3 regions of the Shewanella sp. ZOR0012 genome follow, and region 2 is predicted to be linked to each of the others. Evidence: predicted binding sites of a transcription regulator. Region 2 holds the regulator's gene; each other region holds the start of a gene.
The links. Region 2 encodes ArgR, which controls arginine synthesis, uptake and breakdown. Its sites were predicted from a motif close to ANTGAATANNTATTCANT; they were not measured.
Positions count from the first base shown of each region.

Region 1: argC (N-acetyl-gamma-glutamyl-phosphate reductase) is a predicted target of ArgR. The motif match lies at 7,504-7,521, and genes of this name have one in related genera.
Region 3: argA (amino-acid N-acetyltransferase) is a predicted target of ArgR. The motif match lies at 2,799-2,816, and genes of this name have one in related genera.

Region 1 covers NZ_JTLE01000094.1:1,689,003-1,699,047, reverse strand. Annotated here, with positions in the region: gene L976_RS09110 (penicillin-binding protein 1A) at 1-1,749, shown strand, start outside; gene argH (argininosuccinate lyase) at 1,825-3,192, opposite strand; gene L976_RS09100 (argininosuccinate synthase) at 3,276-4,499, opposite strand; gene L976_RS09095 (ornithine carbamoyltransferase) at 4,560-5,465, opposite strand; gene argB (acetylglutamate kinase) at 5,478-6,260, opposite strand; gene argC (N-acetyl-gamma-glutamyl-phosphate reductase) at 6,292-7,272, opposite strand; gene ppc (phosphoenolpyruvate carboxylase) at 7,891-10,045, shown strand, end outside.
Region 2 covers NZ_JTLE01000094.1:3,619,993-3,630,037, reverse strand. Annotated here, with positions in the region: gene ggt (gamma-glutamyltransferase) at 1-966, shown strand, start outside; gene L976_RS17535 (Dyp-type peroxidase) at 1,170-2,111, shown strand; gene L976_RS17530 (LysR family transcriptional regulator) at 2,176-3,078, opposite strand; gene L976_RS17525 (NAD(P)-dependent oxidoreductase) at 3,198-3,830, shown strand; gene argR (transcriptional regulator ArgR) at 3,952-4,422, opposite strand; gene mdh (malate dehydrogenase) at 4,713-5,648, shown strand; gene L976_RS17510 (thiol-disulfide oxidoreductase DCC family protein) at 5,744-6,133, opposite strand; gene folM (dihydromonapterin reductase) at 6,345-7,064, shown strand; gene L976_RS17500 (5-formyltetrahydrofolate cyclo-ligase) at 7,146-7,832, opposite strand; RNA gene ssrS (6S RNA) at 7,840-8,020, opposite strand; gene L976_RS17495 (cell division protein ZapA) at 8,135-8,437, opposite strand; gene L976_RS17490 (UPF0149 family protein) at 8,663-9,238, shown strand; gene ubiH (2-octaprenyl-6-methoxyphenyl hydroxylase) at 9,345-10,045, shown strand, end outside.
Region 3 covers NZ_JTLE01000094.1:467,687-477,731, reverse strand. Annotated here, with positions in the region: gene rarD (EamA family transporter RarD) at 1-725, shown strand, start outside; gene L976_RS03970 (PH domain-containing protein) at 778-1,296, opposite strand; gene argA (amino-acid N-acetyltransferase) at 1,400-2,719, opposite strand; gene rpmG (50S ribosomal protein L33) at 3,032-3,205, opposite strand; gene rpmB (50S ribosomal protein L28) at 3,212-3,448, opposite strand; gene radC (RadC family protein) at 3,570-4,247, opposite strand; gene coaBC (bifunctional phosphopantothenoylcysteine decarboxylase/phosphopantothenate--cysteine ligase CoaBC) at 4,378-5,610, shown strand; gene dut (dUTP diphosphatase) at 5,607-6,065, shown strand; gene slmA (nucleoid occlusion factor SlmA) at 6,097-6,690, shown strand; gene L976_RS03925 (S9 family peptidase) at 6,825-8,810, shown strand; gene L976_RS03920 (ABC transporter permease) at 9,157-10,045, opposite strand, start outside.

The sequences.
Region 1 (10,045 bases), 1.9 Mb from region 2:
GATCTCTATGCCCCTTATATTTCTGAAATGGCCCGGGATTACATGGTGCAAAAATATGGTGAAGAAGAAGCCTATACCAATGGCTATAACGTCTACACCACGATTTCATCCGATCTCCAGCTGTTAGCGCAGCAAGCATTACGCAATAATGTTTATGCCTATGATGAACGTCATGGCTACCGCGGTCCTGCTGCTGTTTTGTGGACAGGTGCTAAGCCTGATAATGCACAAATCAAAGCTGAACTGGCTAAAGTCACACCCGTCCAAGAGTTACAACCTGCCGCGGTATTAAGCATTGATGGACAGCAAGCCAGTGTATTAACCGCTAAAGGTGAAACCAAAGTCATCAAATGGGATGGCTTGAAATGGGCGCGTAAATTTATTAATGATAAACGCCAAGGTGCGGTACCTAAATCGGCTTCAGACATGCTGACAGTAGGCGAGCGTATTTGGATCCGCGACAATGGCCAGTACTTACAATTATCGCAAGTCCCCGAAGTAGCGAGTGCCACAGTGTCACTCGATCCGGAAAATGGCGCTATCCGTACTTTAGTAGGTGGTTACAGCTTTAGCCAAAGCCAATACAACCGCGTGACTCAGGCTAAACGCCAATTAGGTTCGAATATTAAACCTTTCATCTATGCTGCTGCATTAGAAAGAGGCTTTACGCTCGCGACTCTGATTAACAACGCACCGATTAATAAACCCGATATTAGCCAAGGTACTGCCTGGCGGCCGAAAAACTCGCCCGATATCTATGGTGGCCCAACGCGTTTACGTGTGGGCTTAGCGCAATCGATCAACGTAATGTCGGTTCGCGCCATGCGCCATATTGGTTTAGATGCGGCTATCGCCGAATTGACTAAGTTTGGCTTTGACCCTAACGACCTACCTCGTAACGAGTCCTTAGCCCTCGGTTCACCTTCGGTAACGCCCTTACAAGTCGCAGCGGCTTTCAACGTGTTTGCGAATGGTGGCTTCTTGGTTGAACCTTTCTATATCGAACGAGTAGAAGACTCCTTCGGTAATGTAATTGAAAAAGCCAATCCAACCTTAGCTTGTAAGCCAAGTGGTAATCTAACCCAACCGAGTAGCGACCCAATGGGCTTTAGTGAGCCAACGGCGCAAACCGATGAGCCAGTTGCCCATTGCTTTGAACAAACTGGCCGTTACGCACCGCAAATTATCTCCGAACAAACGGCATTCCTGATCACCGAAGCGCTGAAGAGCGTGATCTGGGGTGGCGGCGATTGGAGTAAAGGCACAGGTTGGCAAGGTACAGCTTGGCGTGCGGCGCAATTAATTAAACGCCATGATATTGCAGGTAAAACGGGGACAACCAACGAATCTCGTGATACGTGGTTCAGTGGTTTTGGCCCAACGCTGACGAGCACCTTCTGGGTGGGATTTGACGATCATGGTCGCCAGTTAGGTAGAACCGCTTGGAACGCTAATGGTGAAAAAGATCAAATCACCGGGACCGAAGCCGGTGCTAAGACCGCAGGGCCTGGCTGGAACGAATTTATGAATAACGTGCTTAAAGGCGTCCCAGAAACCACGGCGATTCCACCAGAGGGAATCGTCTCGGTGCGGATCGACCTTGCAACAGGCAAGCTCACTCGTAAAACTGATTACACCAGTGATTTTGAATACTTTATCTCGGGCACTGAGCCGAAGGAATATATCAGTGAAAGCCAAGATGAAAATAATCTCTTCATCGATGCGCCAGCGGATGACTTGTTCCAATAGCCGTAAATAGCAATAAAAAAACGCGACCTTGAGTCGCGTTTTTTATTGCTCATCTAAGATTAACCTACTTTGCCATTAACCCGCTTTTTTAGCCGCAATCGCTTGCTTAACTTGAGTCAACGCTGTGCCGCCGAGGACATCACGTTTTGCCAAACAGGCTTCGATGGTAAGGTTGGGATACACATCATCTTCGATGATATCGGCAAAGGTTTTAAACTCGGCCAGCGTAAAACCTTCTAACGGGATCTTCTTAGCGATCGCCGCAACCACGGCCACACCGACGACATGGTGCGCTTCACGGAACGGCATGCCCTTAGACACCAGATAATCCGCCAATTCGGTCGCGTTGGCATAACCTTGCTGCGCGGCTAACAGCGCATTCGGGCGATTCACCACTAAGCCAGATAATACCAGCGCCGCCATATCTAAGCAGATTGCCCAGCTGTCGACCACGTCGAACAAGCCTTCTTTGTCTTCCTGCATGTCTTTGTTGTAGGCCAGAGGCAGGGCTTTCATGGTGGTGAGAATACCCACTAAACTGCCGTACACACGACCCGTTTTACCGCGGATCAGCTCCAGCGCATCGGGGTTTTTCTTTTGTGGCATCAAGGACGAGCCTGAGGTCACTTCGTCACTCAAGGAGATAAAACTCGCTTCACCCGTGTTGAAGAAAATCAAATCTTCGGCCATGCGGCTTAAGTGCATCATGCTGATTGAGGCGGCTCCGCACAGCTCAACCACATGGTCGCGATCCGACACGCTGTCCAAACTGTTTAAGGTTGGCGAAGCAAAGTTCAGTGCTGCTGCAAGCGCATGTCTATCCATTTGATAGGCTGTGCCCGCCAATGCACCCGAACCGAGCGGACAGGTATTGGCGCGCTTTAAGGCATCGGTTAAGCGGCTAAGATCACGCTCAATCATTTCCACATAGGCTAAACACCAATGGCCGAAGGTCACAGGTTGAGCGCGTTGCAAGTGAGTGTAACCTGGCATTACAGCGTCGAATTCACGCTCCGCGAGCGCGATAAGTTCGCTGCGTAAGGTTTGTAGGCGAGCCACTAATGCCGCACCTTCGGATTGGCACCAGAGTTTTAAGTCGGTAGCGACTTGGTCGTTACGGCTACGGCCCGTATGGAGTTTTTTTCCCAGATCGCCGACTTTGGCGATCAACGCAGATTCCACGAAACTGTGAATATCTTCCGCGCCCGAGGCGAGAATAATCGCAGGATCGCCCTTCACTTCCACCAGCAGCTCGTTCAACGCTTTCTTCAAGTCGCTGCATTCAGTGGCAGTGATAATGCCGACGCTAGCAATTGCATCGGCCCAAGCGATAGAACCGACCACATCTTGCTCAAACAAACGGTAATCCACAGGCAGTGAATCGTTGAATAATTTAAATAGCGCGCTGGTTTCGCCCTGAAATCTTCCACCCCATAAAGCCATGCTCAATCCCCTCGGTCACTGCTTTGAATACGTTAAAACTTAAGATATAAAAAAGGGCGCTAGGCGCCCTTTAAGTCTGCCTATTACTTAGCGTTGAGCGCGCGGATACGGCTCGCTAACGAGTACAGACGGATAAAGCCTTCAGCGTGTTTTTGGTCATACACTTGGTCTTCACCGAAGGTCGCAAACGCTTCAGAGTACAAGCTGTTTGGCGAACGTTTCTTAACGGCAATCGCGTGACCTTTGTAGAGTTTCACCACAACTTCACCGTTGACAGACTCGGCTAAGGACTCAGATGCCGCCAGCAAAGATTTACACAGCGGTGTAAACCAACGCCCGTCGTACACTAAGTGCGCCATTTGGGCTCCCACTTGCTCGCGCCAAGTACGGCTGGTTTTATCCAGTACTAACTCTTCAATCGCGCGCAGCGCGGCAAACATCACAGTGCCGCCTGGGGTTTCGTAGCAACCACGAGACTTCATGCCCACTAAACGGTTTTCGGTGATATCGATACGACCCACGCCATGTGGTGCAGCAATTGCGTTCAGCTTCATCAGTGCAGCGTATGGCGTTAAAGCTTCGCCGTTTACTTTAGTCACACGGCCATGTTCAACTTCGAGTGACACATATTCTGCTTGGTTTGGCGCATCTTCTGGATCGGCGGTCAGCGTCCACACACCTTTGCTTGGCTCGTTCCATGGATCTTCCAACTCGCCACCTTCGTGGGAAATGTGGAATGCGTTGGCATCACGGCTGTAGATCTTAGTGGCAGAAGCTGAAGTCTTAATATTACGCTCAGCTAAGTAAGCCAATAGATCTTCACGGCTCTGCATGGTCCATTCACGCCATGGTGCAATCACTTTTAAATCAGGCGCTAATGCCGCAAAGCAACCTTCAAAACGCACTTGGTCGTTACCCTTACCGGTACAACCGTGGCACAGGGCATCGGCACCCACTTTACGCGCCACTTCAACCTGCGCCTTCGCGATGATTGGGCGCGCCATTGAAGTACCTAACAAGTAAGTCCCTTCGTAAATCGCCCCCGTTGCCATGGTTGGGTAGATGTAATCTTTAACGAATTCTTCTTTCAGATCGACGATATGGCATTCAGACGCGCCTGAGGCTAATGCCTTTTCAGTCAGACCCACTAACTCTTCTTCACCCTGACCAACGTCAGCGCAAAAGGCGATGATTTCACAGTTGTCGTAGGTTTCTTTTAACCAAGGAATAATGGCCGAAGTATCTAGACCACCCGAATAGGCTAAAACGACTTTTTTCACGCCAGTATTTTTGTTCTCGATAGACATCTTAAATTCCTATAACTCGTTTCTCACCTTGGAGAAAGTAGGCTGCTAAACAGGGTTAAATTAACTAAATAGGGTTACCAGTACTGCATTTTGGGCGTGCATCCGATTCTCAGCTTGTTGCAGGATCAAGGAGCCTTCGCCATCCATGACCTCATCGGTCACTTCAACACCGCGGTGAGCGGGTAAACAGTGCATAAAGAAGTGAGCACCCGCTTTCGCCATCAAGGCCTTATTGACCTGATAAGGTGCAAACTTATCCTTAATTTCCGCTAACGGTGTTGGATCTCCCATGGAAATCCAAGTATCAGTATAGATAGCATCGTGACCTTCAATCGCATCAATATCTGAAGTCAGTACAACCTTGCCGCCATATCGGCTCGCGAGCTCTTGCACTTCGGCCACAACGTAGCCATCAGGAAAGTGACCCGCAGGGCAGATCACTGTCATGGTGGCACCGAGAATGGCCGCGCAATACATCAATGAGTTAGTAACGTTATTACCATCACCCACATACGCTAACTTAGCATCACTGATATTTTCAAAATGCTCGGCCAAGGTTAAAAAATCGGCTAAAGCTTGGCAAGGATGATATAAATCCGAAAGTGCATTAATCACGGGCACACTACCAAACTCAGCTAATTGTTCGATAGTCGTGTGGGAGAAGGTTCTCGCCACAATGGCATCGGCCCAACAGGACAGGTTAGAAGCAAAGTCAGCAACCGATTCCCGCTTACCTAAGGCACCATTTTGCTGGTCTAGGTATAAACAGTGGCCGCCGAGCTTGTTAATACCGATATCGAAGCTAACACGAGTACGCAGAGATGGCTTTTCAAATAACATCACCACACTCTTACCGTCCAGTGCATGACGATATTCTGCGGGATTCGCTTTAATCGTCTTGGCTAAGGTAATCAGATCCAGCAACTGCTGCTGGGTTAACTCTTTTATCGATAGTAAATGCTTCATAACCTACTCCGCTTATGGTTGAATTTGTGTGCCCACGGCCTCACCTTTTGCTAATGCGACTAATTGGCTTGCATCACGCCATGAGGCCACTTGAACCGCCTGCCCCATCCACTGCGCCACTTCGAGCGCAGCTTCAACTTTTACTTTCATTCCCTTTTCGATCACGCCTTGCTTAACCAACTCGGCAATCTGCTTACCATTCAGTGAAGGGATTAATTGACCTTTACCATCGAGCACGCCAGACACATCCGATAGCAGCACCAACTTGCCACCGACCAACTTAGCTAATACCGTCGCCGCTTGATCGGCGTTCACGTTTAGCATTTGGCCATCGTCCATCATGGCAATTGAGCTACAAATCGGCATCCAACCTTGGGACAGAATAAACTTGAGGTAAGTGGCGTCTTTAGGAGAAACCTCGCCCACTAAACCTAAACGCTCATCTTTAATCTTGGCCGATACCGTGTTGCCATCGGCTAAGCTCATACCCACACTCACAATCCCAGCCTTTGTGGCTGCGCCTTGGAGGATCTTGTTTGATGTTCCGGCCAGAGCACCGGCAATGATCGGCATTTGCTCCGGCGGGGTCACCCGCAGGCCTTCTAACTTGACGGTTTCCATGCCGTTTGCGGCTAATTGCTCATCGACCAAACAGCCGCCGCCATGCACCATCAGCACCTGCTGACCATTTGCGATCATTGCTGCGGCGGTATCCATTAAACGCGCCATCCCCATTTCACACTGCAGCAGGGCGCCGCCGACTTTAAGAACTAATACTGAGTTGTTGGTAGACATCTTGACGACTCTCTTAAATAAGGATGAACGGTTAAAGGTTAAAGTGAATCTTTATGCATTGCAGGGCTTGGCTCGCCGCGCCTTTCATCAAATTATCGATGGCACTGGCAACCACTAAGTAGCCACTGTTCTCATCAAACTTCCAACCTAAGTGGCAATTCGGAGTCAGCACTACATCATCTACTTTCGGGAACTGGTTCTGTTTCACCGTCACCAGCGGAGCTTGGTCATAAACACTGTATGCCGCAGCCACATCGGCGGTGGTGGTGCCTGGTTTTAGCTGTACCGTGATGGTTGCTAAAATGCCGCGCTTGAAGTTGCCAAGGTGCGGCGTGAAGATCACCTCTTGCCCCAATTGAGTGGCAATTTCGGGTTGATGTCTGTGACCTAATACGCCGTAGGGTGTGAGGCTCACTTCGCAAAAACTGGTATGCAACTGTGCCTTACGACCCGCGCCCGTCACACCACTAACCGCATTGATCACTGGATAGGCTGACGTCAGTAAATTCTTTAATGGTTTCAAAGCGGTTAATGATGCTGTTGGGTAACAACCTGGCACAGCAATCATCTTAGTTGCGGCGACTTCTTTGGCATTCCACTCGGCAAGACCATAAACAGCCTTGGCTAGCACCTCGGGATATTCGTGCTCAAAACCGTACCACTTAGGGTACTGCGCCACATCACTGAAACGATAGGCACCGCTTAAGTCAAACACGGCTAAACCTTGGTTGTAGAACCAAGCCGCTAAATGCAAACTCACCGAGTGCTCGGTCGCCAACACCACGGCATCCGCCTCGGCGACGATCTTAGTCTTCGCTTCTTCAGTCAATGGTGACAGAGCTAAGTCAATGTGGCTGTAGACAGGGTACAAATCTGCTAAAGCTCTACCTTTATCTAAACTATTTTCAGAGACATACAGGCCTTGAATTGATAATTCAGACTCCGCATGGACTAAAGCAGTGAGTTGTGCACCTGTGTAACCACTGGCGCCGATAATGGCGATATTTTTCATATGTATTTTTATAAACCAAATCAAAGAGACTTAAAGAATAGATGAATAGCGTATACGCAACAGCGCATATCTATGATGACAGGACTATCGTCGTGGGAAATCGTAATGGCTCGTTATTTTATTCACTGACGGCTTAACGCTATACATCATGATATTTACTCTACAGGTCACAATGGGTGACTCATCTCAACTGCAGGTTAGACTACCACAAAGATCTATTTATGCAATATATGTGAATATATATTTTTATTAAATTTTATCTTTAATCTTCGTTCAAGCACGCTTAGCAAATGACACAATACCTCACTAACTTCTTTATAACTCAGTTATCTATGGATGAAAGACTGAAAAATCAGTCCTTTTTATTAACACCTGATATACATGTACGCAAAGCCAAAATAATGCAGTTCATATTCACTTTGGCTAAACATAATAAAATATTGCGTTAGCTCGCATTTATATTGAATATTCTTCAACAATTATCGTGATTAGTTGCATATCAGATAAGCCAGTCGTATAAGTTATAAGTTCTGCTGTTGACCATTGCCCTCTGTGGTGGGTATTGTGCTAGCGGGCTAATACAAAGCGGATTTTGATGTTTTTCTATTCGGAGTAACTATGGCAGGTAATGTGGCAGACAATGTGACCGACATGTATGCGTCGTTAAGATCAAACGTGAGTATGTTAGGGCAGATCCTTGGCGATACAATGCGCACCCACCTCGGTGATTCTTTCCTCGAGAAGGTTGAGCAAATTCGTAAACTTGCAAAAGATTCCCGCCGTGGCGATGAGGCGGCACGGGAGCAAATGCTAGAACTGCTGACCGCACTCCCCGATGAAGAGTTAGTGCCTTTTGCCAAAGCCTTCAACCAATTCCTCAACCTAGCAAACTTATCCGAACAATTTCATACTATTAGCCGTAACTGTGATGAGCTGGTTTGTGTACCGGATCCGGTCGAACAGTTGCTTGGCCGTATGCTTAATGGCCGTATCGATCAAACCAAGATGTTGGATTGCTTAAAGACGCTTGATATCGACTTAGTCCTCACCGCACATCCAACGGAAATCTCTCGCCGCACACTGATCCAAAAATATGCGGCGATTGTGGATTGCCTCGCCGAGCAAGAAAACGATCAATTATCCGATAGAGAACGTCGCCAAATTAATCTGCGTCTGCGTCAGTTAATTGCTCAGATCTGGCACACCAATGAAATTCGCCGTGAGCGCCCAACGCCAGTGGATGAAGCCCGCTGGGGATTATCGACGATTGAAGAATCTCTCTGGCACGCCGTCCCCGACTTTTTAAGGCAGCTCAACGATCAAGTACAAGAGCGCACTGGCCAGCAATTGCCTATAGATATTGCACCAGTGCGCTTCTCAAGCTGGATGGGTGGTGATCGCGACGGTAACCCCTTTGTGACCGCCAAAGTCACCCAAGAAGTGTTAGACCGTAATCGCCATGCTGCGGCACGTTTATTCCTCAAAGATATAGTGTTGCTAGTGGGTGAACTGTCAATGGAAGAAGCTAATGATGAATTAAAGGCTTATACCAACAATAGCTGCGAACCCTATCGTTTTGTGCTGCGCTCATTAAGACAAAAACTGCGTGACACCATAGATTACTTAAATGCCCGTATTGAGGGCCACAATCCTGAAGTGGATAAGTCGACGCTGATTTGGCAAGAAAGCGATCTTAAAGCGCCGCTAGAGATGCTGTATAAGAGTTTATGTGACTGTGGCATGCGTTTGATTGCTAACGGTTTACTGCTCGACATTTTGCGCCGTCTCGCTTGTTTTGGTATTCATATGCTTAGGCTCGACATTCGCCAAGACGCCGGCCGTCACTGCGATGTCCTTGCAGAATTAACCCGCTATCTAGGTATGGGTGACTTTAACCATTGGGATGAAACCGAAAAACAAGCCTTCTTACTGCGCGAACTCAGTAACCGTCGTCCGCTGATCCCGAGCAACTGGCAACCTTCCGCCGACGTGGCCGAAGTGCTTAACACTTGCCGTTTAATTGCTAAACATCCTGCTAAGGCGTTGGGCTCCTATGTGATCTCGATGGCGAGCAAGCCTTCAGATGTATTAACCGTATTATTACTGCTCAAAGAAACTGGCTGCACGCATCCAATGCGGGTTGTGCCGCTATTTGAAACCTTAAGCGACTTAAATAACGCCGCCGAGTGCATTACCGCACTGCTCGATATCGACTGGTACCGTGGTTATACCAAAGGCATGCAAGAGGTGATGATCGGCTACTCTGACTCGGCCAAAGATGCGGGTGTAATGGCAGCCGCTTGGGCGCAATATCGCGCGCAGGAGCAGTTAGTCGCCGTCTGTAAACAGGCTGGCGTTAAGCTGACGCTGTTCCATGGTCGCGGAGGCAGTATTGGTCGTGGCGGCGGCCCAGCTCACAAAGCGATTCTGTCGCAACCGCCCGGCTCAGTTGATGGCCGTATTCGCGTCACCGAGCAAGGTGAGATGATCCGCTTTAAGTTCGGCCTGCCTAAATTGGCGGTGCAAAGCTTAGCCCTGTACACCTCAGCGGTGTTAGAAGCGACTCTGCTTCCGCCGCCCGAGCCTAAGCAGGAATGGCGCAATTGCATGGAGCGAATTGCTCAGGAGTCAGTGAGTGCTTACCGCGGTATTGTCCGTGAAGAGCCGGATTTTGTGCCTTATTTCCGTGCAGCCACTCCGGAGGTTGAACTAGGCAAATTACCATTAGGCAGTCGCCCAGCAAAACGCCGTGTCGATGGCGGTATCGAGAGCT
Region 2 (10,045 bases):
GCTCAAGGTGGCTATTTAAGTTATGAAGACCTAGCCAGCCATACTAGCGACTGGGTTGAACCCGTATCGGCGAACTACCGTGGCTACGATGTGTGGGAATTGCCGCCCAACGGGCAGGGGATTGCTGCACTACAGATCTTAAAAACCATGGAGCCCTTCGATGTCGCCGCCATGGGCTTTAATAGTCCCGAATATGTGCACTTATTTGTAGAGGCGAAAAAACTCGCCTTTGCCGATCGCGCGAAATTTTATGCCGATATGGCCTTTAACAAAGTGCCTGTAAAAGAGTTGATCTCGCAGCAATATAATTACGATCGCGCCAAGTTAATTGATTTAAACAAGGCGGCTAAGAGTGTCGATGCGGGCAATCCTGCGCTGCAACATGGGGATACTGTGTATCTCACTACCGCGGATAAAGACGGCAACATGGTGTCGCTGATCCAGAGTAACTACCGCGGCATGGGCTCAGGTATGACGCCGCCGGATCTCGGCTTTGTGCTGCAAGATCGCGGGCAGATGTTCGATCTCACCGAAGGTCGATTTAACACCTATGCGCCGGGTAAGCGGCCCTTCCATACCATTATTCCCGCCTTTGTGACCAAAGACGGTAAACCTTGGCTCAGTTTTGGGGTGATGGGCGGTGCAACACAGCCGCAAATGCATGCGCAGATTATTATCAATCTGATTGATTTTAAAATGAACTTGCAAGAAGCGGGTGATGCCCCCAGAATTTTACACTCAGGTTCGACTGAGCCTACGGGGGAGATAATGAATGACGGTGGCTATGTGAGCCTTGAATCAGGCTTCCCCGTCGAAACTCGCCGTGAGCTGATGAAGAAAGGCCATGTGCTTCGCGATGTTCTCGGTGATTTCGGTGGTTATCAAGCCATTGGCTTTAATGCTGAAACGGGCGTTTACCGCGGTGCATCAGAAAGCCGAAAGGATGGTTATGCCGCAGGATATTAACGCATCACTCGTTTTGCTCTACTGAAGCGAATGCAGAATAGACAAAATTGACGAGGCGTAATGGCCTCGTCAATTTTTATATTTCAGCCTCAAAAGGCCTTTACATCACAAAGACGGACAAACTGTGCGTTACTTAATGTCATTTTCAGGTAAAGTTGCGGATAATATTGCCGAAAATGAATCGACAACAGGGTGATAACCAGATGGATATTCAAAATATGCCGCGTGAACAGTTAGGTGTGTGTGCAGAGGGAAACTTACATAGCGTCTATTTGATGTTTAATGCGAGCGACAACGATAACGTTGAATCGCAATTGCGTCCCTGTATTGCCAACGTTGCGCAGTATATTTATGAGTTGACGGATCAGTATTCCGACAGTGCATTCAATGGTTTTGTGGCCATAGGCGCCAACTATTGGGACAGTCTCTATCCCGATGCTCGCCCCGAAATGCTTAAGCCTTTCCCGGCGATGCAGGCGGGTAACCGCGAGGCGCCTGCTATCGAATACGATCTGTTTGTGCATCTTCGTTGCGATCGTTACGACATTTTGCATTTAGTCGCCAACGAAATCAGCCAAATGTTCGAAGACTTAGTCGAGCTAGTGGAAGAAGAGCGCGGCTTTAGATTTATGGATAGTCGCGACTTAACGGGCTTTGTCGATGGCACCGAAAACCCGAAAGGGCGTCATCGCCAAGAGGTCGCCTTGGTTGGGGATGAAGACCCTGAATTTAAGGGCGGCAGCTATATTCACGTACAAAAGTACGCCCACAACTTGAGTAAGTGGCATAGATTACCGCTTAAAAAGCAAGAAGATATTATCGGTCGTACCAAGCAAGACAACATCGAATACGAGTCGGAAGATAAGCCATTAACCAGCCATATCAAGCGGGTAAACCTCAAGGATGAAAACGGCAAGTCCATCGAGATTTTGCGCCAGAGCATGCCTTACGGCTCGCTCAAAGAACAAGGCCTGATGTTTATTTCAACCTGCCGCACGCCGGATCACTTCGAGAAGATGCTCCATAGCATGGTGTTTGGTGATGGTGCGGGTAATCACGATCACTTGATGCACTTCACCAGTGCGTTAACTGGCTCGTCGTTTTTCGCCCCAAGCTTAGATTTTTTGATGCAATTCGATAATTAACCCTTAGCAAATCACGACTAAACGCACTGAGCCTTAAAGCCTCAGTGCGTTTTTGTTTGTGGGCTTAACTCGCCGCTGTCCACTTATTGATATCGAGCTGCCATTGCTGAGCGGTAAAATCGATAAAGGCGCGCACTAGCGCTTGTTGGTAGCTGCGAGATAAGTACACGGCCCAGAGGGTTTGGCCTGGTGCCGTGTATTCGGGGAGCACTTCTTGCAGTTGACCGCTGGCCAGATATTGATTAGCTAAGTCACAGGGCAAGTAGGCAATGCCATGCCCGCGCAACGCGGCGCTGACCAGCACTCCCATTTCATTGGCCATCAGATTCCCCATAGGTTTTATCAGCTCACTCTGTTGCTCCTTGAGTAGCTGCCAATGTTGCTGCGAACTATGGATAAGGCAATTATGGCTGAGCAGATCGTTAGGGACGGTTAACGGCTCGGCTTGAGCCAAGTAACTGGGCGCGGCGCACAGCACAGCATCTATGCTCATCAATTTACGGGCAATTAAATTCTCATCGGGCTGCTCGGTATAGCGCAGTGCCACGTCCACCCGCTCATCCACTAATTGAGCAAAACTGTCCGACATTAACAGCTGAATATTGACCTTAGGATGCAATTTTATAAAGCGATCGACCACATCAAACAGACTGTGCTGCCCAAGTCCGACAGGCGTGGCAATACGAATACTGCCGACTAATTCAGTGTTATGACTATGGGCGCGGCTTTCCATTGCGGCGACTTCGCTCAGCACCCGCTGACAATATTGCAGGGCTTCTTCACCCTGTAAGGTCAGGCTAACGCTGCGGGTGGTGCGGTGTAGCAGGCGTAAACTGAGCCACTGCTCAATTTCTTGAATATGGCGAGAAACCTGTAAACGACTGAGGTCGAGGTGTTCTGCGGCCTTAGTAAAGCTGCCACAGTTGGCCACTTCGATAAAGCTACGCATGGCGGCGATTTTATCCATATATAATTACACCCATTAGTATCTCAATCTGAAACAATCCTGCTCATTTATCGATATTTATCACGCTAAGTATCGCAAGTAAACTGGTCTCAATTTAAATCAGCAGTGAGACTTATCAAATGAAAATTGCAGTATTAGGTGCATCAGGTTGGATTGGCGGAACCATTTTAAATGAAGCCTTAAGCCGTGGTCATGACGTCGTTGCCTTAGTGCGTGACCCAAGCAAGCTTGGTGAAACGGCGGCAGAAGTGCGTAGTGTTGACCTGACTCAGCCATTAACCGCTGAAACCTTTGCAGGCGTGGATGTGTTAATTGCTTCAGTGGGCGGCCGCGCCGAGCAGAATCACGGCTTAGTGGCGAAAACCGTTAATAATCTATTAGCCGTATTGCCACAGGCTAAAGTGCCACGTTTATTGTGGGTCGGTGGGGCTGGTAGTCTAGAAGTGGCACCGGGAGTAACCTTGGTTTCAAGCCCAGATTTCCCGCCCGCTTATAAGGATGAAGCTCTGGCTCAAGGTGAAGCATTAAAGGCATTTCGCGCCGCCAACACCACTGTTAACTGGACTTTTGTCAGCCCAGCGGCAGAGATCTACCCTGGTGCAAGCGAAGGCTCTTACCGTTTAGGTGGCGATAGCTTCTTTACCGATGCAAATGGCCGTAGCCGGATTTCGGTGAGTGATTACGCCAAAGCCATGCTCGATGAAGCAGAAAAAGCGGCGCATCCCAATCAAAGGATCAGTGTGGCTTACTAAGGCTGAGGAGTTTCGGCTAAATACTGTAACGTAAGCGGGACACAAGCCCTGAAATTAGGGTAATCCTGGACTGAAAAGCGTACAGTGGAAATAGAACAGGTCAGCAAGCTGACCTGTTTTTTTATTCTGCGTAGTTGAATAAAGATTTGATGGTTTCCAAGGTATCGGCGATATCTTGAATGCTAGATGGACAAATAAAGATCGTATCGTCACCCGCAATGGTTCCCAAAATCCCTTCAGGTTTACCGATGGAGTCTAACAAACGAGCAATTAATTGTGCGGCGCCTGGGCTAGTGCGGACAACAATCATCGCTTGGTTATGGTCAACATCGAGTACTAAATTCTTTAACGGGCTGCCCGCAGTGGGCACGCCTAATTCGGCAGGTAAGCAATAAACCATCTCTTGCTTAGCGTTGCGAGTGCGCACTGCACCGAACTTGCTGAGCATACGAGACACTTTAGATTGGTTTATATTAGTAAAGCCTTCTGCTTGCAAGGCGGTGACGATTTCACTCTGGGAGCCAAAGCGCTCCTCTTTTAAAATCGCCTTAAAAATTCTAACAAGGTCATCCTGATTCTTGGTCGTTTGCATAGTCTTATTCTTTATTCAAAAAAACAGGCTTATTCTGAATAGTTTTGGTTAAACTGTCAACAAATAACCATAATGACTGAATAAAAATGCAATTAACTCAATTTATGCTAATTCATTTATAAATGTATTTGTTGAACTAGAGTAAATATTCAACATTGCAACGCGCTGTTTTAGTAAATCTTTGAATCAACGACTAAGGGATAATTGAAATTAGCGTGACATTCCAGTAATGTGACGCCAACGCAAATTAGATCCATGTCACACATATCCGAGAAATAACGGAGATAACTATGAAAGTTGCTGTACTTGGTGCTGCTGGTGGTATCGGCCAGGCTCTTGCCCTACTGTTAAAAACTCAATTACCTGCGGGTTCTCAACTGTCTCTATACGATATCGCACCGGTAACTCCGGGTGTTGCGGTTGACTTGAGCCATATCCCAACTGCGGTTGAAATCAAAGGTTTTGCTGGTGAAGATCCAACGCCTGCCCTCGTGGGTGCTGACGTTGTGCTTATCTCTGCTGGTGTTGCACGTAAGCCTGGTATGGATCGTTCAGATCTGTTCAATATCAACGCAGGTATCGTTCGCAACCTGATCGAGAAAGTGGCTGTTACTTGCCCTAAAGCGCTCGTGGGTATTATCACTAACCCAGTAAACACTACAGTTGCTATTGCTGCTGAAGTGCTGAAAAAAGCAGGTGTTTACGATAAGAACCGTTTATTCGGCGTGACCACTCTGGACGTTATCCGTTCTGAGACTTTCATCGCTGAATTAAAAGGCTTAAACGTTGCTGACGTTAAAATCAACGTGATCGGCGGCCACAGTGGCGTGACTATTCTGCCATTACTGTCTCAAGTTGAAGGCGTGACTTTCTCTGATGAAGAAGTCGCTTCTTTAACTAAACGTATCCAAAACGCGGGTACTGAAGTGGTTGAAGCTAAAGCCGGTGGCGGCAGCGCGACGCTGTCTATGGGTCAAGCGGCATGCCGTTTCGGTATGTCTCTGGTTCGTGGTCTGCAAGGCGAAGCTAACATCGTTGAATGTGCTTACGTTGACGGCGGCAGCGAGCACGCTGAATTCTTCGCTCAACCAGTATTGTTAGGCAAAAACGGTATCGAAAAAGTACTGCCTTACGGTGAAGTGAGCGCATTCGAAGCTAACGCCCGTGATTCTATGTTAGATACGCTGAAAGGCGATATCAAACTAGGCGTTGATTTCGTTAAGTAATTCTTCTGAATTATGAGAAAACGGAGCCGAATGGCTCCGTTTTTTTATGCTTTAAACTTTGTTCTCTAAACAGGGGTTCTTAATCTTGAGTCTCGCTATTTAGGCAGTTGGCATTGGCTGTCACAGCGAGCTTTACCCGTCAGTAGATAGGAAATACGGTATCTGTGCTTGGCGAATCTCAGGTAGCACCAATCCGCAATAGGTTTGATAAGCGGTAAGCGTAGCACTTGTACCCAAGGGCGAGTGCCTGTGAGCGCCCATGCTTTGCAAGTGACATCGAGCCCGAGCAGCACTTGGCCGGAGGCGGTTTCGCCATGGAGAATGGTATTGGCGTAGTCTTTATCGATATAGCTGAATCTTGAGCTGAAATTGTCAGCATTAAGATCCACCAGTTCAATTCTGTCATCGGGATCGCGCGCTTTGAGTTGACGCATTTCGGCGCTACATAATGGGCAATTGCCATCGAAAAAAATCCGCAGTTCCATTAGGTCTACCTCTTACTGTGTGTCCCTGAGTATACGCAGTTGTCAGGCATTTAGATCGACATGTTTTCGGTTTTAATTGTTATACACTCTTGGCTAGAGGCATTAAGCTATTGCGATGAGTGACGTGATTGTGTGATTACGTGATTGTGCGATTAACAATCTGCCAAATGCGTTTGCTTTTAATCAGTGCTTGGCAAATAACAGGATGGATATGACAGCTCCCATTATTATCACTGGCGTGGGTAAACGTATTGGTTACGCCCTCGCGAAACACTTGCTCGCCCAAGGGCACAAGGTGATTGGCACCTATCGCAGCCATTATCCCAGCATCGATGAGTTGCAGTCTTTGGGCGCGACCTTAATCCAATGCGACTTTTACGATAATGCGCAGCTCCAAACCCTGATTGAGCAATTGAGCCAATACCCCAAAATCCGCGCCATTATCCATAATGCCTCTGACTGGCTGCCAGACAACAGCCCAAGCCTTGCCCCCCATGAGGTGATGCAGCGCATGATGCAGGTGCATGTGAGCGTACCCTATCAAATGAACTTGGCGTTAGCCCCGCAGCTACAAGCGGGAGCCGAGGGCGAGATTGGCGCCAGCGATATTATCCATTTCACTGACTATGTGGCCGAAAAGGGCAGTGCCAAGCACATGGCTTATGCGGCCAGTAAAGCAGCGCTAGATAATTTAACCTTATCTTTTGCGGCTAAATTAGCGCCCGAGGTCAAAGTGAATGCGATTGCTCCGGCGATGATCCTTTTTAATCCAAGTGATGATGAAGCCTATCGGCAAAAGACCTTAGCCAAGGCCATTTTGCCCAAAGAAGCTGGAAATCAAGAGATTATCGCCTTGGTGGATTATCTATTGGCGAGCCGCTATGTCACTGGGCGTAGCCACAATGTCGATGGTGGGCGGCATTTAAGGTAAAAAAGAATCTAGATTTTAGGTTCTAGGTCCTAGGTCCTAGGTCCTAGAATCTAGTTATCTAGCACCTAGCACCTTCTTTATTCAAAACTCCCATACTCGACTTGGGGTGATGATAGCGGGCAAGGGCACATCCCAATGTTCGCATGGCAGGCTCGGTACTTGTTGGCAATCATGGGCATACCCCATGGGCAGTGGTTTGCCTTTGCTGTGCCAATTAGCTAGCGTTCTGTCGTAATAGCCGCCGCCCATGCCCATACGATTACCTTGGATATCAAAGGCAACGAGCGGGGTGATCACCACATCGAGTCGCTCAATCGGCATAACGTTACGCACATCTAGCCGTGGCTCTAAAATACCGAATTGATTCGGTAGCATTACCGAGTCGGCGTGGTAATGCAAAAACAATAATTGCCCAGCATTAAAGGGGTGCAGCCGTGGCAGATAGGTTTGAATCCGCTGTTGCCAAAGCGCTTCGATAAGCGGAGCTGTTGCCAGTTCGCCATCGTGGGTGAGGTAAAGCGCGACATGCTGGGCCTTCAGCGCGCTGAGCTTTTCGAGCATTCGCTGACATGCGGCAAGGCTTGCCTCGGTTTGCACCTCTGTCGAAAGCGAGCGGCGGGCTAAACGGATTTGTTTGCGTAATTCGGCTCGGCTGAGAGTTGGGCTTAGATTTAGACTTAGCGACTTGGCGTCAATTTCAGGCTGAGTGCCGTGTGGCCCCTTGACTGTTGGGGCCGAAGAGTTCGATACAGGTGAAGTGATAGACATAAATAAGATGCTCCCCAGAATGCCGCTACCGGTGTAGCCCTTGAACCGTAGGTTCAAGGCGGGTAAATGATTACCTCCTAAGGCTTCTCGGTACGAGCCGAGCATGCTCAATGTCAGTAAAGCATTCACCCTGAGATCAAAATTATCGGCACAGGGACATTACCAGTTAGCCTGCATCCCAGGGAGCAAAAACGGTATTGAATCGCTAATCGTTTGGCTTAAAAAAGTATAGGCCAGTTAGCCATTCACTGTGCAACTCTTCTCAGATAGATGGTGCTTGGCACCGAGTGCACAGTCTAAAACTATTTGGTTGAACGCTCAACTAAGGCGTTTTCCAAGGTTGACTGCAACAGGCTGATGCGGTCATCCATTTGTTTCATATAATGCTTATTCTTTTGCTTTTCTTGGTACAACTCGTGGCCAATATTCAGCGCCGCCATAATGGCAATTTCTTCGCGGCTTAAGCTATTAGTGCGATTTTTTAGGGTGGTGAGTTGCTGCTCAACCCCTTGAGCCACAATGCGTAGGGCATCTTCCTGACCTTTCGGACAGGCGATAGAGTAGGTGCGCCCCAGCAGGGTGATTTCAACTGCACTGTTACTCATTCGAAGATGATCCTTTCGTTGGCATCGATAGGGCGGACTATATAGGGCTGATATTAAAAGTGCAAGGTAAGCCGCTGATGGATTGCACATTCGCCGTTTTGTTTGCTGCTTGTGTGAGCAGTTGCCGGAATTTTTATCTTCAACCCTAAGAATGCCGGATCAGAGTTGGTTCAAGTCTTTAACTCTGCTAGCATTGCTGCTGGAAAATTCTGATTGGAATCTGATATGGCGACCCCTCCTTCGTTACGTATCGAAAGCTTAAAAATAGCCCTCGATGCGGCTGAAATTGGTCAGCATCCCGTGGAAGTTCACGGTGCTCTTGTGGGTTTAATCTGCGGTGGTGTAGATCAAACCGGTGATTTGTGGATTAAACCGTTATTTGACCTGATGAACGATGGTCAGCCTTTGCCCGCACCTTTACATCAATTGGTGTGTGAGTTGTTCCAAGACTCGGTTGCTCGTTTGAGTGACTTTGATTTTGGTTTTATGCCATTGCTTCCCGAAGAGGAAGAATCCCTCAGTCACCGAGTTGAGGCGCTATCGCTTTGGACGCAAAGCTTTTTAACAGGCATTGCGATTATCCAGCCTAAGCTCAATAAAGCCTCCGCTGAAGTGCGTGAAGTGATTAAAGATCTGGCCGATATCGCTCAAGTGGAATTCGATGTGACCGACGATGAAGAGTCGGAAACCGCCTATATTGAATTGTTGGAATTTGTGCGTATCGCTGCGATTTTGTGTTACTCCGAGTTTGGCCCTGAGCCGAGCGATGAAGAGAGTGACGATCCTGCGGTGATCCATTAATTCCTAAAAGAGAAAGGCGGAGCGACTCCGCCTTTTAGTGTTTTTCAAATCTAACATCCTGATGGCGAAACGCTTTTAGCCATGCCATAGCTTGAATGAGAACCCCATGACGGTAGCAGAGCACATGGATAATTCAGTTCAAAACGTCGATATTGCCATTGTCGGTGGCGCCATGGCGGGTGCGACCCTAGCGTTAGCTTTGGCGCGTTTGTCTGGTACTGAAAAACCGTTGTCAATTGCCTTAATCGAGGCGCATCTTCCCGATAACAATCACCCCGGTTTTGACGCCCGTTCTATCGCCATTGCCCATGGTTCCATCTTCGAGTTATCCCGTTTAGGTTTATGGCCAAAATTGGCGCATTTAGGCACGGCAATTAAAGATATCCACGTGTCCGATCGCGGCCATTTTGGCATGACGGAACTCAACGCTAGTCAGTTCCATTTAGATGCGCTTGGGCAAGTCGTCGAGCTTGAAAGGGTCGGCCAAGTGCTGTTTAGCGAGCTTAACAAAACTCAGGTTAAGCGCTATTGTCCTGCCAAACTGTCAGTGTTAATTCCCGATATCGACAGCAACACGCTGGTGCTGGATTCCGGCGAGCGGATTTGCGCCAAGCTGGTGGTCGCCGCCGATGGCTTGCAGTCTAAAGTGCGCAGCAGTTTTAATCTGCCCATTACCCAAGTGGCGTTTGAACAAACCGCGATTATCGCCAATCTACAAACCGATAAGCCTCATCAGCACTGGGCCTATGAACGATTTACCGAGACTGGCCCACTGGCGTTATTGCCGATGGCAGATAGCCAAGGCCA
Region 3 (10,045 bases), 3.2 Mb from region 2:
TGTTTATCGGTGGCTTTGGAAAACTGCGCCAGCTGTTTAAACAGCCAAAACAGCTACTCGTACTCACCATCACCTCCCTATTAATTGCAGGTAACTGGTTGATTTTTATCTGGGCAGTGAATAATGATCATATGCTCGATGCTAGCCTAGGCTATTTTATTAACCCATTACTCAATGTGCTGCTCGGCATGCTGTTTTTAGGGGAAAGATTACGTAAGTTGCAATGGTTTGCTGTCGCGCTGGCGAGTACTGGCGTGCTGCTCCAATTAGTCTCATTCGGCTCAATCCCCATTGTCTCCCTCGCCTTAGCGGGCACCTTCGGGGTATATGCGCTGCTACGTAAAAAGGTCAACGTGGATGCTAAATCGGGTCTGCTAGTCGAAACCGCCATTCTGCTACCGGTCGCATTGGTTTATCTGGTTGCGACCTTAGATAGCGCCACGGCGAATATGCTCACCAACGATTGGCACCTTAATTTATTGTTGATGGCAGCCGGGATTGTTACCACGATTCCACTATTGTGTTTTGCTGGTGCAGCGGTACGCATTCCATTGTCTATGCTCGGCTTTTTCCAATATATCGGCCCGAGTATTATGTTTATTCTCGCAGTAACCTTATTCAATGAACCCTTCGATGCAGAGAAGAGTATCACCTTTGGTTTTATCTGGAGCGCCCTGCTGGTGTTCACCTTCGATATGGCCTATAAACGCAAAACGGCGCGATAATATCGCGCTGTAGCCAATGGTTACAAAAGTAGTGGTAAGTGTACTGGACCTGCTACTTTTGTAGTTGGGCTAAAAATTTCTCGCCCTCGGGTACAGATAAGAGCAGATTGTAGCCTCGCGTCGTTGGCACTAACACTAGCTCGGATTTATCCGTCACTGCCACAAATGCCTTGCCCTTCCCCTTCAAATTAAACCAGCCGAGTTGAAACCCTGGCATACCGATACCATTGGTTTTAAAGCTGGGTACCAAATCCGCCTCCAGCTTCAAGTCGATAAGACGCGCCTGCTCGACTAACAGTTCGGAACGCGCTAATTGCACTTTATAGAAGGGAATATCGAGTTTTAGCTCGGTGTCGGTTAGCGCGATTTCAGCATTATGGGATTGATAAAACACCCAAGAAAATCCGCCAATCATTACTAACAAGATGCCTAAGCTCGCCGATTTAGCCACTTTCGGCATAGGTTTAACCCACAACATCCACAGTACGCCAGCTAAACCTAACAACAAGATAATAAAGCTTAAAATTGAAGTTTGAGTCAGAGGTGCGAGGGAGAAAAACTGAGTCACCATGGTGGGCAGTCCTTAAGGAAGAAAAGCTTAATCTGCCAACAAAGACATATTATGTCAACAAAAATGCCAGCGCTAGGCTGGCATCTTATCAAGCGTAAAAAGCTTACAGATCAAGGGCGAGAATTTTAGAGCGGCGCTGATAGTTATACAGCTGCTTTTTCTTCTGCGGCAATGCATCCACATCTTCAATCACAAAGCCATGCTCTAAGAACCAGTGAATGCTACGGGTAGTCAAGGCAAATAAACGGGAATAACCCCGATGACGCGCCTGACCTATGATGTTTTTCAGCAGCAGACTGCCCCTATCCGCATCGCGATAATCTGGATGTACCACCAAGCAGGCAAACTCACCGGCGTTATCCTCCTCGAACGGATACAGAGCCGCGCAGCCAATCACTAAGCCGTCTCGCTCAATCAACATAAACTGCTCGATCTCAATCTCAAGCTGCTCACGGCTTCGGCGCACTAAAATGCCTTGCTCTTCCAGAGGACGGATTAAATTCAATATGCCGCCAATATCGCTAATCGATGCGCGGCGCAGGCGCTCAGCGCTTTCTGTTACGATTTGCGTACCTATGCCTTCACGGGAGAACAACTCCTGCAGCAAGGCGCCGTCATCGAGGTAACTGACCAAATGACAACGTGGCACCCCATTGCGGCACGCATCAATACTCGCCTTGAGGAAGGCCATAGTGCCCACACAGGCAGAACCTTGCTCAGCGAGCTTATTAAGAATGTTTTGCGCGTCATTTGGCATTAATTCGGCAATCACATCGCCATTGCGATCGAGGATGCCATTTTGCGAACTAAAGCCAATCATCTTGTCGGCCTTCAGCTTGATAGCAACCTGAGTGGCAATCTCTTCGGCCGTGAGGTTAAAGCTTTCGCCAGTGACGGATGCAGCAATCGGCCCCATCAACACGATACAGTGGTTATCGAGCTGACGCTTAAGCCCTTGAGTATCGATACGGCGCACTTTGCCGCTTAGACAAAAATCCACACCATTATCGACGCCCAGTGGCTGAGCAATCACAAAGTTACCGCTGACTAAGTTAATTTGCGCACCTTGCATCGGCGTATTGCTTAAACTCATCGATAAACGCGCGGTAATATCAAACTGTAATGCACCCGCGACTTGCTTAATGACTTTGAGTGAGTCTTCATCCGTGATACGTACACCTTCGTGGTAGGCGGGTTCAATCCCATTGGCGGCTAACGCTGCATCGATTTGCGGCCTCGCGCCATACACCAACACCACTTTAATACCCAAACTGTGTAACAACGCCACGTCATTCAAAATGCCGCGAAATTGATTTTGTGCTAAAGCCTCGCCACCCAACATCACCACAAAGGTTTTCCCTCTATGGGCATTAACGTAAGGGGCAGAATGACGAAATCCATCAACCAGTTCAGTGGTACGCACGCGTTGTTTACACCTCATATTTAAGCTGGTAACCCCAAAATGGCTTACCAGGAGTGAATAACGAAAACCCGCGTATAGTATTGCATTTTAATTCACCAATAAAGAATTTATTCTCATTAAAATGCAGTTTTAATACAATAAAGTGCTTATATTTTCAAAAAATTGCACTTTTGATAAATGATCACATTTTTTTAACCAAATATGATTTAGTCGCGCTCGCCAAGTATGGGGCAGATTTATCTCATCTTGATGACGAAAAGCCAAAAAAAAGCCCCTTAGATAAGGGGCTTTTCTCGAAACAGGAAACCAAGATTACTTGATTTTTGCTTCTTTGTAGATAACGTGCTGACGAATAACGGGATCAAATTTTTTGATTTCCATTTTTTCTGGCATGTTACGCTTGTTTTTTTCAGTTGTGTAGAAATGACCAGTTTTAGCGCTTGAAACTAATTTGATCTTCTCACGATTACCTTTAGCTTTAGCCATGATCTATTACACCTTCTCGCCACGGGCACGAAGTTCAGCAACAACAACTTCAATACCTTTTTTATCGATCAGACGGATACCTTTAGTAGATACACGTAACTGCACGAAACGCTTTTCTTCTTCTAACCAAAAACGGTGGTTTTGTAGGTTAGGTAAAAAACGACGACGGGTCGCGTTTTTTGCGTGCGAACGGTTGTTACCAACCATCGGCTTCTTGCCAGTAACTTGGCATACTCTTGACATGTCAATCTTCTCCAAAAACAATTTTAACGCTCGAGCATTAATGTACCTCGTATGGCCGTCGCCCGAGGCACAAAGAGGGCGCATTTTATACACGATCACAGAGTGAAGATCAAGTGTTAGATTAATTAATCCAGCCTCGTTCCGCAAAAGAAACTATCTCTCGATCACCTACAACCATATGATCCAGCAAGGATACGTCTATGGTTGCTAACGCATTTTTTAATCGCTCAGTTATTCGTCTGTCAGCCTGACTGGGCTCGGCAATACCAGACGGATGATTGTGACACACTATAACGGCAGCTGCCTTTTTTTCAAGCACTAAGCTCACCACTTCACGCGGATACACTGAGGCTGAATCTATGGTGCCGCGGAATAATTCAACAAACTGAATTACTCTATGCTGGCTATCCAGCAGCAAAATTGCGAACACTTCATAGGAACGATCGGCTAATTGTCTCATTAAATAGTCCCGAGTTAAATCGGGATTTGTCAAAACCTGACCTCTATGCAGATTTTCTTGGGCAACACGCCGCGCTAATTCAGCCGCAGCTTGAAGCTGGGCGTATTTTACAGGGCCTACGCCCGGAAGTCGACACACCTGACTTTTGGGGGCACAAAGTAGGCTTCTTAGCCCGCCAAATTCTTGAATGAGGGCGCGAGCCAAATCCACCGCATTCAGCCCCGACAGGCCATTACGTAGTAATACCGCCAGTAATTCCGCATCAGACAAATGGGCCGCCCCCTTTTGCAAGAGCTTATCCCTTGGTCCCTCTCCTGTTGGCCAGTCCTTTATCGTCATAACACCTCCCTGTGATTACACACGCTGACTTAATTGCAGCTTACTGAGTATGGTTGAGTTTTTTTGAACTAGGATAGTCACTCACATTCGCTGCTTTGTGTTATGGTTGGCGGCATGATTTCAATCTCGGATGATGTCTGTGAGCCTGATAACGAAAAACGTCCTACTGGGTATTGGTGGCGGCATTGCGGCCTACAAAAGTGCGGATTTAGTGCGCCGCTTAAAAGAACGCGGCTTTGATGTACGTGTGGTCATGAGCCAAAGTGCGATAGAATTTATTACCCCACTCACACTGCAAGCCTTATCAGGGCATCCGGTATCATCGAGCTTACTCGATCCCGCTGCCGAAGCTGCGATGGGGCATATTGAACTGGCGCGCTGGGCCGATTTAGTGATTATCGCCCCCGCTACAGCAAATCTTCTCGCCCGAATCAATGCAGGCATGGCAGATGAATTAATCACAACCACTTGTCTTGCCACTGAAGCGCCAATTGCGCTCTGCCCTGCGATGAATCAGCAGATGTATCGTAATCTCGCCACTCAAGCCAATTTAGCCAGTTTACAAAGCCGTGGTTACACCCTATGGGGACCGGCAAGTGGCAGTCAAGCTTGCGGTGAAGTGGGCCCTGGCCGCATGCTCGAACCGCTCGAAATTGTCGAACTCGCGAGTCGCTTTTTTGCAACAAAAGATGTCTATGCTGAACAGGAGTCACAACCGCTAGCAGGCCAATCGGTACTGATCACTGCAGGCCCAACCCGCGAAGCCATCGATCCTGTACGCTATATCTCTAATCACAGCTCAGGCAAGATGGGCTTTGCCTTAGCGAAGGCCGCGGCCGATATGGGCGCAGTTGTGACCTTGGTCGCAGGACCCGTAAATTTAGCCACGCCTGAAGGGGTGACACGAATCGATGTCGAATCGGCGCAAAACATGCTCGAGGCGGTGATGAACCATGTTGATAAAAAAGATATTTTTATCGGCTGTGCGGCGGTTGCTGACTATCGCGTCAGCGATATTGCCACCAGTAAAATCAAAAAGTCAGCGGAAGAAATGCAACTTGCGCTGGTGAGGAATCCTGATATCTTAGCGACGGTCGCAAGCTTGGCAAACCGTCCTTTTATGGTGGGATTTGCCGCAGAAACCCATGATGTAGAAGCCTACGCCCGCGATAAACTCAAACGTAAAAATTTGAATATGATCGCGGCAAACGATGTATCCGTTGCTGGTCTAGGCTTTAACGCCGATGCCAATGCCCTGCGCGTATTCTGGCCACAGGGTAGTCAAGATTTGCCTGCTACCGATAAACTCACGTTGGCTCGGCAATTACTTTCGTTGATAGTGAAAGAAAAACAACACAAATGAAAACACCGATTGAATTAAAGATCCTCGATTCCCGTATTGGCTCTGAATTCCCGCTGCCTGCCTATGCCACACCAGGCAGCGCAGGCATGGATCTTCGCGCCATGATAGATACCACAATGACGATAGCCCCAGGAGAAACTCAGTTAATCCCAACGGGTATCGCCATCCACGTAGCCGATCCAGGCCTTGCAGCAGTGATTTTACCGCGTTCAGGCCTTGGGCATAAGCACGGTATCGTCCTTGGAAATCTGGTTGGGCTTATCGATTCGGATTATCAGGGGCCCTTAATGGTCTCTTGTTGGAACCGCAGCGATACCCCATTTACCTTAGAAATCGGTGATCGTCTCGCACAACTGGTGTTTGTCCCTGTGGTACAAGCACAATTCAAACTCGTTGATGAGTTCGATAGCTCAGACCGTGGTGAAGGTGGATTTGGCCATTCTGGCACTAAATAACCTGAATCGTTATTGAGCGAAGGATACTGCAATGGCTGTAAGCCCAAAAATTAATCGTCGTGAACACATACTGCAATGCCTAGCACAAATGCTAGAAACCAGCCCAGGACAACGTATTACCACCGCTAAACTCGCCTCAGAAGTCGGCGTATCGGAAGCGGCACTCTATCGCCACTTCCCGAGTAAGGCACGGATGTTCGAAGGGTTAATTGAGTTTATTGAAGAGTCATTACTCTCTCGTATCAACATCATCATGGATGATGAAAAAGACACCATGAAACGCTGTCAACTGGTGCTGCAACTACTGCTGATTTTTGCCGAGCGTAATCCAGGGATCTCGCGCGTCCTCAATGGTGATGCGCTTTTAGGTGAAAATGAGCGTCTGCGTAGCCGCATTAGTACGCTATTTGCAAAAATAGAAACTCAACTTAAGCAAATTTTGCGGGAAAAGACCCTGCGAGAAGGCAAAGGCTTTAATTTAGATGAGGCTATTTTAGCTAATTTGCTGTTAGCCTTCGCAGAGGGGCGAATTGCTCAATTTGTCCGCAGTGAGTTTAAACTAAAACCCACACAACACTTCGATGAACAGTGGCGCTTTATTCAGCATCAGCTGTTGCAAAGCTAATGATTTATCAACATAAAGGACGGTAATCACCGTCCTTTCTTTTATCCCGACTCCTTGTATCAGTAGTGCTTTTGCTTTAATCTTGTTTACACATTGTTAAAACTAAAACCACAATAATATTACAAGGATGTCAGATGAAATCTTTGCCATTTGCTGCATTGGCCGTAATTTGCTTACCCATCATGCCAATCAACACATTCGCGGCTGAAACATCGGCCAAGAATGCATTATCACAATCACAATTATTCAGTCGCGGTGATGAGTACGCTGATGTGAAAATATCACCTACCGGCAAATACTTAAGTGCAATTACCAGTGTTGAGGGTAAAAATGTACTCATAGTATTAGATGCTCAAACCAAAAAACTGCTGAATGCGATTCGCTTCCCAAGCAACGCCCAGGTAGGCACCTATGAATGGGCCAATAGCGAGCGTATTGTACTGGCAAAAGAATACCTTAAGGGCTGGAGCGATGTGCCCCAATACTACGGCGAATTAATGGCGGTCAACGCCGATGGTTCTCGCCCTAAATATCTCTTTGGATATAACAGCGGTGAGCAACAGACAGGTTCAAATATCAAGAAAAACACCGCCATAAATGCCACAGCATTCATTCTGGATCCTCTTCCGGATGATGAACGCTATATGCTGGTCAATGCGCTCCCATGGACTGGTGCCCCTGACTTGAGTGAAACGCCTCAGGATGTCTACCGCGTTGACCTTTTTAGCGGGGTGCGTAAACGCATCACAGGCTCTCCCATAGGCCAAGCTCGCTTTATGACCGACCATGATGGTGAAGTCCGCTTTGTGGCAGGGAAAGACAGCAAAAACATCACTAAAGTGTTTTACCGCAAAGATGGCGAGTGGATAAATACCGATAAACTCAACCTTGGCTTAAGTGATTTTACACCGATCTCCTTCGCTGATAATAAAAATACCATCTATGCTGCGGGTCGAGTAGGCACTGAAACCTTAGGCGTCTATCGCATCAACCTCGAAACAGGCGAGAAGGCCGAGATCATTCAAGATGAGGTCGTTGATCCCAATAACTTCTGGATCAACGGTACCAATAAGCAGCTTTATGCCGTTGAGTTTGAAAATGGCTATCCAAGCTATGCCTTTGTGGATAACAACGACAGCCACGCCAAACTACTTAAGGATTTAATTGCTGCCCTACCTGGGCATCAAGTACGGATTGTCAGCGAAACCCGTAATGGTGAGCAATTGGTGGTGATTGCATTTAATGACCGCAATCCCGGTGATTACTATGTGTTTGATACGAAAAAGCTCAAGCTAGAGTATCTATCCGCCGCCCGTAAATGGCTCGACCCAGAGCAAATGGCGGAGGTCAAACCTATTAGCTTCACTAACCGCGATGGCCAGAAAATACATGGCTATTTAACCTTACCCTTCGGCAAAGAAGCCAAAAATTTACCCTTGGTCGTTAATCCCCATGGCGGTCCCCATGGCATTCGTGACTGGTGGGGATTTGATCCACAAAATCAATTACTTGCCCAAAACGGCATGGCGGTGTTGCAGGTTAACTTCCGCGGCTCAGGTGGTTATGGTGAGGCCTTCCAGCAAGCTGGCTATCGAAAATGGGGCTCCGATATTCAGCACGACATAATAGACGCAACTCAATACGTCATTGACCAAGGCTTTGCCGATAAGGAACGGGTATGTATCGCTGGCGGTAGCTTTGGCGGCTATAGCGCACTACAAAGCGCGGTATTGGCGCCCGATATGTTTAAATGCGCGGTAGGGGTTGCCGGTGTGTATGATCTGGAGTTGATGTTTAATGAAGGTGACATCGCCAGAACACGTTCAGGAACAAGCTATCTTAAGGACGTACTTGGCCAAGATAAAGCCACCCTAAAAGCCATGTCTCCCTCTGAAAACGTTGCTAAATTAAAAGCGAACCTCTTACTCGTTCACGGTGGTGAAGATGAGCGAGCGCCAATTGAACAGTTGGAATCACTCGAAAAAGCCCTCAAAGCCCATAATTATCCCTACCAAAAACTGGTGATGGATAGCGAAGGTCATGGTTTTTATAACGATACTCATAGAGCCAAGTATTACGATCAGATGCTGAGCTTCTTAAAAACTAACCTGAAACTTTAGTACTCACTAAAATAACTAGGGCGTGTTGACGTTTCGAGATTAAATTTTGTTCGTTCTGGCAAGCACGTGCTCGCGAAACGAGGAATGATGTGTAGTTTACTCAAATGACGAGCGGCTCTTATGACAGAAAGTAAGAGCAAGGGCTTGCCAGACGAACCCTTCGGGCAGCATTTGGCTGACTTTTCTGCAGCGTTATCATCCGTTTATGTAGAATAACTACACTGCACGGACTTTGCCTTGCATAAAGCTGCAAAAATAACCCTGAAACGTCAACACGCCCTAACAATGGCAACAATATCTGTAGAAGAATAACTCAACACAGGCAAGAAACGAGCGAATCTAAAGCCTATATCGATATTTGTAATACATTTGCTCGGCGTTTAATCCCTAAAATGGCAAGGCCAAAAAATGCCGCAAATAATCCCCAAAGCTGTAACCACTTTGGCAGTACACTTGCCCACGTCGCGCCCATTTGGTTCAGCTCCAACATCCCCATAATGGCGGGCACCGCAGGGATAATCTGCGAGCCCAGCACAAGCGGCTCAGGGATTAAGGCAATCGGCCAGACAAAGCCGGAGACAAACAAAATTGGCATTGAAATTAATAGCAATACTTGAGTAGGCAAATCGCGGCGGGTAAACAAGGTGCTCATTGCAACTCCAGCCGCCGCCGTCGCCAGTAAAAACGGTAATAGCCACAGTGCGACCAGGCCAAAGCGCGCTTGAATACTCACGTTATACCAGTGATAGCAATAGCCCACATAAAAGCTGGTAAACACCATATAAATCAACATAAACGCCATAATTCGACCGCAAACCAATTGCAGCGGCGACACCTGCTGCCAATAGCCCTGATGGCGCCACTGGCCTGCACCTAAAATGCCAGTACCGATCAGCAATGTTTGATGCAGGATCAGTAAAAATAACCCCGGCACGACATAAGGTGTATAGCCTAGACTTGGGTTAAACGCAGGAACACTATTTAAGTGCAGCGAGTTGAGGTTCTGCTCGGCCTCTTTAGGATTTTTCCCCTGGGCGAGCATGCCAATCCATTGAATTTGTTTACCGGCATCCATCCCCGCACTGACAAGACCTTCGGCCACAGCAGAGTAAATCAAGAAGTAACTGGCATCACCGCCGTAGCTTAAGGTTACGCCCTTACCGAGCAACAAATCGCGGCGAAATCCTTCAGGGATCACCAATAAACCGTGCGCCTTACCCGTTTCGATAAAGCGT